3 regions of the Phreatobacter aquiterrae genome follow, and region 3 is predicted to be linked to each of the others. Evidence: predicted binding sites of a transcription regulator. Region 3 holds the regulator's gene; each other region holds the start of a gene.

Region 1 (4,132 bases), on a different contig from region 3:
GTCACGGCGACGCGCACGGGCGGCGGCCGCAGCGTCGCCTTCGTGTCGATCCGCGTCGAGGACAGCGACGGCAATATCATCGCCGACGGCGTCGGAACCTTCCGGCGGTTCTCCGGCGCCGGCTGAGCCTCACTCGGCCGGATCGAACTCCACCGGCGCGAAGCGGTAGCTGGTCGAGCAGTATTCGCAGGTGACGGTGATGTGCCCGTCCTCGACCATGTCGTGACGCTCCTCCGGCGTGAAGCTCTTCACGATGCCCTCGATGCGCTCCCGCGAGCAGGTGCAATGCTCGCGCACATCCTGGGCGTCGAACACCCGCACCCCGCGTTCATGGAACAGGCGGAACAGTAGGCGCTCCGGCGACAGCGTGCGGTCGACGAGTTCATCGTCCCCGATGGTGTCGGTCAGCGCCCTTGCCTCGGCCCAGGCCTCGTGCGGTTCAGGCAGGACGGTTCCGTCCGGTGCGTCGCCGGGGGAGAGATCGCGGCTCCCCTCCGTCCCCGCCTGCGGCAGGTACTGGATGAGCAGGCCTCCGGCCCGCCAGGTGCGCTGCAGGCCGCCTTCGCCGGCGACGAACTCCTCCGCTGCGGCGAGGCGCACGCGCGTGTCGATCTGCTCGGACTGGCGGAAATACTGGTCGGCGGCCTGTTCGAGCCCCTGGCCGTCGAGCGACACAATGCCCTGGTAGCGCTGCATGTCGCCGCCCTGGTCGATGGTCATGACCAGTTGCCCGGTGCCGAGAAGCGCCGCCGGATCATCGCGACCGGCGGCGGTCGCCGCCTCAATCGCCTCGGCGTCGAAGCGGGCGAGCGCCCGCACCCGATCGGGCGTCGCAACGTCGACGACGACCATGCGGACGGGGCCGTCGGTCTGCGTTTGCAGGATGAGACGGCCATCGAACTTCAGGCCGGAGCCGAGCAGCAGCGTCAACGCGGTGGCCTCCGCGAGGACGCGCGCAACCGGCGCGGGATAGCCGTGGCGCTCGATGATGGTGCCGGCCGTGCGCCCAAGGCGGATGACACGGCCACGGAGATCGAGTTCGTCGACCTGGAAGGGCACGACGATATCGTCTGCGCCGCCGGTCAAATCAGGGATCATGGACATCGGCCCTATATGAAGGCTCGCGCGCCGAATTGCGAGAGGGGCGCCGCAGCACGGCCGCCCCGCGGCGCGGAATCACGTTTCCGTGAGGCCGCGTTCGGAAAACACCAGCGTCCGCAACAGGATGGTGCCGGCAGAACCGTGGCGGGGCGGTCACACCTGCCCTGAAACAGGCGATTGTTGCTGCTTTGCGGCAACGGCTACCATTGCGTAACGGTAGGTGATTACGCTCTATCGCACCAACCCTGTGCCGACGGTCCCGATTGCAGCCGGCTCGCGGTCGATCCGTCTATCGTCAACTTCGCAAGGTGCATTCATGCGGCGCTTCCTGCCCATCCTCGCAACCGCGGTCGCGCTCGCCCTCTCGGGCGCCGCCGCGACAGCCCAGACCGTGAATTTCGGTTACGGCGACCAGGTCATCATCGATCCCGCCACCAACCAGCCGATGCGGGTGATGCCGCGCACCGATGGCGGTCCCCGTCCGGGCACCGGCGTCTCGGCGATCCCGCGCGAGACGGTCGCCTTCACCGGCCGCTATGCGCCCGGCACCATCGTCATCAACACGCAGGAGCGCCGCCTGTATCTGGTCCAGGCCGGCGGCACCGCGGTCCGCTACGGCGTCGGCGTCGGCCGGCCGGGCTTCTCCTGGGGCGGCAACCAGACCATCACGCGCAAGGCGGAGTGGCCGGACTGGCGTCCGCCGGCCCAGATGCTGCGCCGCCGCCCCGACCTGCCGCGTTTCATGGCCGGCGGCCCGGATAATCCCCTCGGCGCCCGCGCCCTCTATCTCGGCTCCTCGCTCTACCGCATCCACGGCTCCAACGAGCCCCACACGATCGGCACCGCCGTGTCCTCGGGCTGCTTCCGCCTGACCAACGACGATGTCATCGACCTCTACAGCCGGGTGCGTGTCGGCACGCGGGTCGTCGTGCTGCGCTGATTTCCCGCTCTTTTCGGGTGTCTTTGAAGGCCGGCGGAAACGCCGGCCTTTTTCGTTCCGAGCGGGGCTACACGCGCCGACTGACAGCAACGGCTGCAACGCTGTGCCCGATCCCCCCGGCGGGTTGGCTTTGTCCGCGGGACACCCCATTTTGGGGAGAACCGAATCGGAACATTTCCCGCCCATGACCGACCCCGCCGCCCCGCGACAGCCGAGCCTTGCCGAACGCGCCATGGCGGCGCGCGGCAACCAGGCCGCGGCCAGCTATCTGGCGGGCCTCAACCCGGAACAGCAGGCCGCGGTGGAGACACTCGACGGACCGGTGCTGGTGCTGGCGGGTGCGGGCACCGGCAAGACGCGTGTGCTGACAACCCGCATCGCCCATATCCTCAACCAGCGCCGCGCCTTCCCTTCCGAGATCCTCGCCGTCACCTTCACCAACAAGGCGGCGCGCGAGATGAAGGAGCGCATCGCCCATCTGGTTGGCGAGGCCGTGGAGGGCATGCCCTGGCTCGGCACCTTCCACGCCACCGGGGTCAAGATCCTGCGCCGCCATGCCGAACTCGTCGGCCTGAAGCCCGGCTTCACCATCCTCGATACCGATGACCAGATTCGTCTCCTGAAGCAGCTCATCCAGGCCGAAGACATCGACGAAAAGCGTTGGCCGGCTCGCGTGCTGGCCTCCGCTATCGACGGCTGGAAGAACCGGGCGCTCACCCCGGACAAGGTGCCGGCGGGCGAGGCGGCGGCCTATGCCAACGGCCTCGGCCTCAAGCTCTATGCCGATTACCAGGCGCGCCTGAAGGTGCTGAACGCCGTCGATTTCGGCGATCTGCTGCTGGAGGTCATCCGCCTCTTCCGCGACAATCCGGGCGTGCTGGCCGAGTATCAGCGCAAGTTCAAGTTCATCCTGGTCGACGAGTACCAGGACACCAACGTCGCGCAGTATCTGTGGCTGCGGCTTCTCGCCCAGCGGCAGGAGGGCCGGCCGCAGAACATCTGCTGCGTCGGCGACGACGACCAGTCGATCTATGGTTGGCGTGGCGCCGAGGTCGACAACATCCTGCGCTTCGACAAGGACTTTCCCGGCGCTACGGTCATCCGTCTGGAGCGCAACTACCGCTCCACCGGCCATATCCTCGCCGCTGCCGCCCATCTCATCGCCCACAACGAGGGGCGGCTGGGCAAGACGCTGTTCACCGACGGCGAGGACGGCGAGAAGCCGACGCTGACCTCCGTCTGGGATTCGGAGGAGGAGGCCCGCTCCGTCGGCGAGGAGCTGGAGCAGTTGCAGCGGCAGGGCCATGCGCTGAACGAGACCGCCATCCTGGTGCGCGCATCGTTCCAGATGCGCGAGTTCGAGGACCGCTTCATCACCATCGGCCTGCCCTATCGCGTCATCGGCGGACCGCGCTTCTACGAGCGCCTCGAGATCCGCGACGCGCTGGCCTATCTGCGCTGCGTCGTCCAGAGCTCCGACGACCTCGCCTTCGAGCGCATCGTCAACACCCCGAAAAGGGGGCTGGGCGATGCGACGCTCCAGCAACTCCACGACCACGCGCGTGCGCAGGGTGTGCCGCTCATGCAGGCCGCCCGCACGCTCACCGAGACCGAGGAGATGAAGCCGAAGGCGCGGCATGCGCTGAAGGGCCTGATCGACAATTTCGACCGCTGGGCCGGACAGATCGAGGCCATGCCCCATGCCGAGCTCGCCCAGCTCGTGCTGGACGAGAGCGGCTACACGGAGATGTGGCAGAAGGACAAGACCGCGGAAGGCGCCGGGCGCCTCGAGAACCTCAAGGAGCTCGTCCGCTCGATGGAGGAGTTCGAGAACCTTGCCGGTTTCCTTGAGCACATCGCCCTCGTCACGGAGGCGCGCGGCGAGGGCGAGACCGAGGACGCCGTCTCCATCATGACGCTGCACTCGGCCAAGGGTCTCGAGTTCGAGACGGTGTTCCTTCCCGGCTGGGAGGAGGGCCTGTTTCCACACCAGCGCTCGCTCGACGAGAACGGTCGCGCAGGCCTCGAGGAGGAGCGGCGGCTCGCCTATGTCGGCATCACGCGTGCGCGGCGGCGGGCGAAGATCTATTT
Region 2 (4,132 bases), on a different contig from region 3:
GACGCGCTGGAGGAGGTCTGCTTCTTGTCGCGCGCACGTCCCCGATACGCCGCGCGCCGATCATCGGCTGCGTGAGGTTCAGCCTCGATACGACTTGAGTACGCCGAAGCTCATGCGGTGATGCTCGCACGGGCCTTTGACGGCGATGGCCTCGCGGTGCGCCTTCGTCCCGTAACCCTTGTGGATCGCGAAGCCGTAGCCCGGATGGGCGAAGTCGACATGGCGCATCAGCCGGTCGCGATGGACCTTGGCGAGGACCGAGGCGGCGGCGATCGAGAGCACCAGCGCGTCGCCGTCGACGATGGCCTCGCCGGTGATGCCGAGCGGCAGGGGCGGCACGTCGCGCCCATCGACGAGCACGTGCCGGGCGGGAAGAGAGAGGGCTGCGACCGCCCTCGACATGGCGTGCAGCGTCGCCTTGCGGATGTCCGTCGCGTCGATCCGGATGGCTGAGGCGGAGGCGATGGCGCAGGCGAGGGCACTCGCCGAGATAGCATCGTAGAGAGACTCGCGGCTGGCCTCGTCCAGCATCTTGGAATCGGCGAGGCCCGCGGGAACCGCCCTTGGGTCGAGGATGACCGCGGCGGCGACGACCGGGCCGGCGAGCGGCCCGCGGCCGGCCTCGTCGACCCCGGCGACCGGGGTGAAGCCCTGCGCGATGGCGCGGGCTTCGACGGCGAAGGTGGGAATCGGCTGGGCCATGCCGCTGTCTCGCCGAAACGCGCTGCACGGGCAAGGGATGGTATCGGGATGGCAGGTGGCGGGCCTTTTGTTCCGATTCAAGTGAGGGATGAAATGGCGAGCAGGATCAGTGACTTGTGCTTGACGGCTTAGGGCCTGATTCCGCCGGTCGACAATCCGATTCAACGCCTTCATGTGCCGATTCAAGGCGGGCGCCGTGGCGCCGCCCCCGCGACTTCCGCTCCCCACCCCTTCGCCACCCGTGACCGCGGCCCGCCCGGACCACGGCCGGGCCGAGACCCCCGCCCGCTGTCGGGGCCATCTACATCGGCAGGTCGATCGATCCATCCTCGCGCAGCGGGAAGAAGGGGTTCCAGGCCAGTTCGATGGGGTGGCCGTCGGGGTCGGCGACATAGCCGGAATAGCCGCCCCAGAAGACATCCTGTGGAGGCTTGAGTGCCGTGGCGCCGGCCGCGAGCGCGTCGGCGAAGGCGGTGTCGACGGCCGCCTTCGACGGAAGGTTGCGGGCGAGCGTGATGCCGCCGAACGGCCCCCGCGGTGTGTCGCCGAGTTGGGCATCCTCAGCCAGCGCCGCCCGGCCGAAGAGGGCGAGCACCACGCCGCCGGCGCGGAAGAAGCTGACGCTTGTCTGGCTCTGCGAGCGCGACAGGGCGAAGCCGAGCGCCTGATAGAACCGGGTGGCGCGGGGAAGGTCGGCGACGCCGAGCGTGACGAGGGCAATGGCGGCAGGGTGGGTCGCGGTCATGGGATCTCCTGTGAGGGTGGCCCGCGGCCGCCACCCAAGATGCCGTTTCCTAGAACAGGCTCAGCTGCTCGGCGGCGGCGCCCTTGCGCGCCGGCGGGGTGAAGTGCCGCGTCTCCAGTCGCAGCGTCCGCTTGTTGAAGCCGAGGCGTTCGCGCGCCACCTCGAACCGGCGGCCGATCATCCAGGCGAAGGGGCCGGTGCCCTTCTGCCTGAGGTGGAAGGTCGCGTCATAGTCCTTGCCGCCGCGGGTCTGCTGGACGAGCGAGAGGACGTGCCGGGCAGCGTCCGGCCGGTTCGCCACCAGCCATTCGCGGAACAGGTCGCGGATCTCGTGCGGCAGGCGGAGCAGCACATAGCCCGCCTCCCGCGCCCCCATGTGCCAGGCCGCGTCGAGGATGCGTTCGATCTCGGCATCGTTCACCGCGGGGATGATCGGGGCCACCAGAACGGCGGCTGGAATGCCGGCTGCCGAGAGGAGCCGGATCGCCTCAAGCCGCTTCGTCGGGGTGGAGGCGCGCGGCTCGAGCGACCGCGCCAGCTTGCGGTCGAGGGTGGTCACCGACAGCGCCACCTTGGCGAGGCCTTTCGCCGCCATGCGGGAGAGGATGTCGATGTCGCGGGTGACCAAGTGGTTCTTGGTGACGATGCCGACGGGATGGTTCGCCGCCTCCAGCACCTCCAGGATGCGCCGCGTCAGCATCCACTGCTTCTCGATCGGCTGGTAGGGGTCGGTATTGGTGCCGAGCGCGATGGTGCGCGGCAGGTAGCCGGGCGCGGCGAGTTCCTTTTCGAGCAACTCCGGCGCATTGGGCTTGGCGAACAGGCGCGTCTCGAAGTCGAGGCCGGGCGACAGCCCCATATAGGCGTGGGTCGGGCGGGCGAAGCAGTAGGCGCAGCCGTGCTCGCAGCCGCGATAGGGGTTGATGGAGCGATCGAAGGAGAGATCCGGCGAGTCGTTGCGGGTGATGATCCGCTTGGCCTTTTCCTCCGTCACCGTGGTGGCGAGCGGCGGCAACTCCTCCAGCGAGCCCCAGCCGTCGTCAACCGCCTCGCGGATCTCGGTCTCATACCGGCCCGAGGCGTTGGTGAGCGTGCCGCGGCCGCGCCGCCGCTCGTCCCCGACGCCGGGACCGGAGGAAAAGTCCAGCGCCCGGGCCGTCCGTGTGGCGAAGATCCGCGCTGCGGCCGCCTCCAGTCCGCCGGCGTTCAGCCGGTCGGCGAGATCGTCGATGGGCTTGGTGGCGAGGGAACGGGGCATGCTAGGCAAAATAGCTCAAGGGAGCGTTACGGTCAAGAACAAAAAGAGAACATCTGGCTTTGTCGCAGGAGGCCGAACCTGCCCCTTGCCTTGGGCGCCGAACGGGCATAAAGATATCTTTATATGTGAGTGGGGCCTGTGACGATCTCCTTCGCCAAACCTTCGAGGACGCCTCTGGCGGCCTATGCCTTCGACGACGCGGTCGCTGTGCTGCGCGCCGTCGGGGAGCCGACGCGCCTGCGTCTGCTGGCGCTGCTGGCCGAGGCCGAACTGACCGTCACCGACATGGTCGATATTCTCGGCCAATCGCAGCCGCGAATCTCCCGCCACCTGAAACTGCTGCTGGAGGCCGGCCTCGTCGAGCGGGTCAAGGAGGGCTCCTGGGCCTTTTTCCGGGCCGCCGGGGAGGGCGCCGGATCCCGCACGGTCGGGGCTCTCGTGGCGCTCGTCGACCCGACCGACGCCATCCTCGCCAGCGACCGCGAGCGGCTCGCCGAGGTGCGCGCCAAGCGCTCGGCGGAAGCGCAGGCCTTCTTCCGCCGCCACGCCGCCGACTGGGACCGCCTGCGCGCCCTCCACGTTCCCGAGGAGCGGGTGGAGAAGGCTGTCCGGGATGCGCTGTCCGGCGCGCCGCTGCGGTCGCTGCTCGACCTTGGCACCGGCACGGGGCGCATGCTGGAGCTCTTTGCCCCCGAGATCGACCGCGGCCTCGGCATCGACGCCAGCCCCGAGATGCTGACGCTGGCCCGCGCCGCCCTCGATCGCGCCGGCATCCGCCACTGTTCGGTGCGCACCGGCGACATCTACTCGCTGGCTCTGCCGCGCGATGCCTATGACGCCGTGATCATCCACCAGGTCCTGCATTTTCTCGACGACGGCGCCCGCGCCATCCGCGAGGCCGCAAGGGTGCTGCGTCCCGGTGGCCGGCTGGTCGTCGTCGACTTCGCGCCGCACGAGCAGGAATTCCTGCGCGAGGCGCAGGCCCACCGCCGTCTCGGCTTCTCGCGCGACATCGTCGAGGGCTGGATGGCCGCCGCCGGGCTGACCCCCGTCCGCTTCCAGAACCTCGCGCCGGAGACGTCCGGCGGCGACAAGCTCACCGTTTCCATCTGGGTCGGCCGCGACCCGCGCATCATCACCGACGCCCCGGCCCTGCCGGCGGCAGAAGCCATCGAGGTCGCCTGATGTCCTCCGCCTACAAGCCCAGCCGCTACGTTTCGCGCTCGCGCCTCAAGGTCTCGTTCGAGTTCTTCCCGCCGAAGACCGACGAGATGGAGGCGACGCTGTGGGACTCGATCGAGCGCCTCGCGCCGCTCGAGCCCTCCTTCGTCTCGGTGACCTATGGGGCCGGCGGCTCCACCCGAGAGCGGACCCATGCCACAGTCGCCCGCATCATCAAGGAAACCGCCCTGAAGCCTGCGGCGCAT
Region 3 (4,132 bases):
GATGGTCGCGTGCTGACCCGCGATCTCGTCGCAGCCCGCAGCCAGCCGCCGGAGGACGTCTCGTCGATGGACGGATACGCGGTGCGCGCGGCGGACCTTCCCGGACGTCTCACGGTCATCGGCGAGGCCGCGGCCGGCCATGCGTTCGCAGGAACCGTTGAGGCCGGAACGGCTGTGCGCATTTTCACCGGCGCACCGGTACCGGGCGGCGCCGACATGGTGGTGATGCAGGAGGACGCCGAACGCGATGGCGAAACCGTCGCCATCCCGGTCGCCGGAAATGCCGGGCGTTTCATCCGTCGCCGGGGTCTCGATTTCGCCGCCGGCGAAACCGGCCTGACGGCGGGAACGCCGATGAACCCGCGCCGGCTGGCGCTTGCCGCGGCGATGAACCACGCGATGGTGCCTGTCCACCGGAAGCCGCGCGTCGCCATCCTGTCGACGGGTGACGAACTGGTCGAGCCTGGAACGGCTCCCGCGCCCGGGCAGATCGTGTCGTCCAATGCGCTGGCGCTTGCTGCGATCGTCCACCGGGCCGGCGGCCTGCCGACGCATCTCGGCATAGCGCCGGACCGGCTCGACGCAACGCTCGACCGCGTCCGCCAGGCGCGTCTTACCGGCCATGACGTCCTCGTCACCTCGGGCGGCGCTTCCGTCGGTGAATACGACCTGATGCGGGAAGTGATTGCCGCCGAGGGGGCCGCACTCGGCTTCTGGAAGATCGCCATGCGCCCCGGAAAACCCCTGCTGATGGCCGATCTCGGCCCGATGAGGCTGCTCGGCCTGCCCGGCAATCCGGTCGCCTCCTTCGTCTGCGCCATGCTCTTTCTCCTGCCGCTGCTGCGCCGGCTCGGGGGGCAGCCTGACGACACCGCAGCCGGCGAGGAGGCGATCCTCGGCGCCGATGTCCCGGCCAACGACCTGCGCGCCGACCATCTGCGCGCCCGCCTGACCCATGACCAGGGGCGGCTCATCGCCACGCCCTCCGCGATCCAGGATTCATCCATGATCCGTGTGCTGGCCGAATCCGATGCGCTGATCCTGCGCGCACCGCATGCGCCAGCGGCACAGGCGGGCGACAAGTGCCGCATCCTGCGGCTCGATCGCTGATTGGCGCTTTACGAAATCTCAAGAGTTGCGGAACACATAAAGAACAGATAGTGATTGTTCATGATCTGTTCGGTCGAGTCGGACCGGTTACAATCGAGGACGGAAACCGATGCTGACGCGCAAGCAACACGAACTCCTTCGCTTCATCCAGGAGCGCCTTCAGGAGAGTGGTGTGCCGCCGTCCTTCGACGAGATGAAGGAAGCGCTGGACCTGCGATCGAAGTCCGGCATCCATCGGCTGATCACCGCGCTTGAGGAGCGCGGTTTCATTCGCCGGCTACCAAACAGGGCGCGCGCCCTTGAGGTGATCCGGCAGCCGGAGCAGTCGGCTGGCCCGGCGCGTGGCAAGTTCTCGCCCAGCGTCATCGAAGGGTCGCTCGGCCGGGCACGGCCATCGTCCTCCGACGACGAGACCGTGATGCCGGTCGCCGTGCCGCTGATGGGACGGATCGCGGCCGGCGTGCCGCGTGAGGCCATCGAGTCACGCATGTCGACTGTATCGATCCCTCCGGAGATGCTCACGCGCGGCGAGCACTATGCCCTTGAAGTCAGGGGTGATTCGATGATCGAGGCGGGCATTCTCGAAGGTGATCTGGCGCTGATCCGGAAGGGCGACAGCGCTGAGACCGGGGACATCGTCGTGGCACTCATCGATGACGAGGAAGCGACCCTGAAACGCCTGCGCCGGCGCGGCACGTCGATCGCGCTCGAGGCCGCCAACCCGGCTTACGAGACCCGCGTTCTCGGTCCGGACCGCGTGCGTATCCAGGGCAAGCTGGTGGGATTGATTCGGCGTTACTGAGCCGGCTCTATATCGGCCTCGTGCGGGGGCGCGGTATCAGGCTCGGCGTCGTTTGTGTCCGACTGCGGGGTCTGGCGCGCGGTGTCCGGCATCCGCAGCAGCGCAGGGGCGGCTGCGACGGCGGGCCGCGGTCTGAACCAGGGCCGCATGACCCCTTCCGGCCGCGCGGCCTCGATCCGCCAGCGATCGCCATCGCGATAGAGGCGGACAGCGCCCGTCCAGGCCAGGGCTTTGAGATCCACGACCATGGCCGCGCATGTCGGCGGCGCCGGATAGCGCGTCACGACAATGCGGGCCTCGCGGCAATCGTCCGCCACCGCATCGGAATGGCGTGGCACGGCGATCCGGCCTCCGCCCGGCAGGCTCATGGCACATCCGAGCGAATCGCAGGTAACACCCGCCGTGACGGTGTCGTCCGCCGCGTTGCGTGCGTCACCTTCCGCATGCAGCCAGCGCTGCACCGCGAAGCGGTTTCCGCGCGGCGAGACGACGCGCAGCGTCCCGTCCTGACCCCGCGCGGCGACCGTCGATCCTTCCCCGTCGATGATGATTGCGGCGCGATCACCCCCGGGCGCCAGGGCAAGACCGAGCACCACGAGCGGCACGCCCGTCCACCGCAGTGGCGTCGACAGGGCGGCGACGAGGATCATTCCGAAGGACAGGACGAGAAGGCCCGCAGGCCGCGCGGACGGGACGATGATCCGGCCACCCGGCCATGACGCTACCCATTCGGCGACGCGCACGAAAAGGTCGATGCCGAGGCCGGCCAGCGCCCAGACAGGTTTGTCCCAGCCGAACGGCCACAGCAGCAGCGCCAGGATCTCCAGCGGCATGACGATGAACTCGACGATGGGTGCGCCGAGCAGATTGCCTGCGACGCCGTAGAGATGGACCGTGTTAAAGTGGAAGGCGGCATAGGGCGTGGTGGCGAGGGATGCGACAAACGAGCTTGCGGCGAGCCCGATCACGCCGTTGGTCACCAGAAGAAGAGTGCGGCCGAGTCCCCCGGGGTCTGACGCCTGCCGTTCGGCCCAGGGGCGCAGGGTGACGTATCCAGAGACCAGCGCCAGCGTCGCCGCGAACGACATCTGGAAGCTCGGTCCCAGAAGGCTCTCCGGCGCGATGGCCAGCACGGCGAGAGCGGCGATTGCCAGCGTGCGCAACGTCAGCGCCCCTCTGTCCAGGGCGACACCGATCAGGACGACGGCGATCATGATCCACGATCGCTGCGTCGCGACCTCGGCTCCGGAGATCACGAGATAGCCGGTCGACACCACCAGTGCTACCACAGCAGCCCACGCCTTCACGTGGCGCTTCAGCGCGAGGGAGGGCACCAGCGTCAGGCCGCCGCGCACGACCGCGAAGACGAGGGCGGCGACCAGCGCCATATGAAAGCCGGAGATCGACAGGATGTGGTAGAGGCCCGCGACGCGCATGGCCTCGTTGAGGCCCTCGGGTATGCCGTCGCGCTTGCCGCTGACCAGGGCGTCGGCGATGGCGCCGGACGGTCCCGGAATGGCCGCCCGGATGCGCTCGCTGATCCTGGTGCGGATATGATCGAGCCCGGCGCGCAACCGGACCCCGATCGGTGGATCGCCAGCCTGCCCCTCCCCCACCCTGCCGATCACGAAGCCGCTGGCGCCGACACCGGTGAAGAAGGCGTCGCGGCCGAAATCGTAGAGCCCCGGCGCGACCGGGTCGGCTGGCGGGCGCAATCTCGCGGCGAGGCTCACGGGCCGCCCGACGACGGCACCCGTCGCGGCGCGGCTCGTGACACGGATGCGGAACGGCGCATCCCCTGAGAAGGGCGAGATCGATCGCACGCGAAGGGTCAGCCGTTCGCCGCTCTCGCGCCGCTCCACCGCTTCCACCCAAGCCTGCACCTGCACCACGCCACTGTCGGCGCCGAGCAGCGGCTGGGTCATCAGCCAGGTCTTCAGCGATCCCGCCGCAAACCCGGCCAATACGGCGGCGAATCCGGTGGTAAGCAGCCTGGCGACGGGCCGCTGTCTGGCGCGCCAGGCGATCAGGACGAGTGCGGCAAGGAGAGGCACGGGCGCCCATGGCAAGGGTTCGTCCGGGGCGGCAAAGTAGAGCAGGACGCCGACACCGAACGCCACTGGCAGGAACAGGAAGGCGCGACCGCGATCGAGCTCGAGCGCGGTCCAGGAGACAAAGCGCTCCCACCAGACACCGAAGGCGAGTTGGAGCGATCCGGTC

The links. Region 3 encodes LexA, which represses DNA repair genes until DNA is damaged. Its sites were predicted from a motif close to TGTTCNNNNTGTGTTCNG; they were not measured.
Region 1: the regulator LexA is predicted to act here: its motif matches at 2,198-2,215, upstream of ACJ4V0_RS12335 (ATP-dependent helicase).
Region 2: the regulator LexA is predicted to act here: its motif matches at 2,740-2,757, upstream of ACJ4V0_RS14925 (PA0069 family radical SAM protein).

What each region holds. Positions count from the first base shown of each region.
Region 1 covers NZ_JBJPHW010000007.1:94,534-98,665, reverse strand. The annotation lists gene ACJ4V0_RS12350 (PaaI family thioesterase) at 1-126, shown strand, start outside; gene ACJ4V0_RS12345 (Hsp33 family molecular chaperone) at 130-1,098, opposite strand; gene ACJ4V0_RS12340 (L,D-transpeptidase) at 1,418-2,041, shown strand; gene ACJ4V0_RS12335 (ATP-dependent helicase) at 2,226-4,132, shown strand, end outside.
Region 2 covers NZ_JBJPHW010000009.1:143,040-147,171, forward strand. The annotation lists gene rnhB (ribonuclease HII) at 79-702, opposite strand; gene ACJ4V0_RS14920 (VOC family protein) at 1,004-1,447, opposite strand; gene ACJ4V0_RS14925 (PA0069 family radical SAM protein) at 1,497-2,705, opposite strand; gene ACJ4V0_RS14930 (ArsR/SmtB family transcription factor) at 2,850-3,890, shown strand; gene metF (methylenetetrahydrofolate reductase [NAD(P)H]) at 3,890-4,132, shown strand, end outside.
Region 3 covers NZ_JBJPHW010000013.1:87,707-91,838, reverse strand. The annotation lists gene ACJ4V0_RS18300 (molybdopterin molybdotransferase MoeA) at 1-1,110, shown strand, start outside; gene lexA (transcriptional repressor LexA) at 1,220-1,912, shown strand; gene ACJ4V0_RS18290 (ComEC/Rec2 family competence protein) at 1,906-4,132, opposite strand, start outside.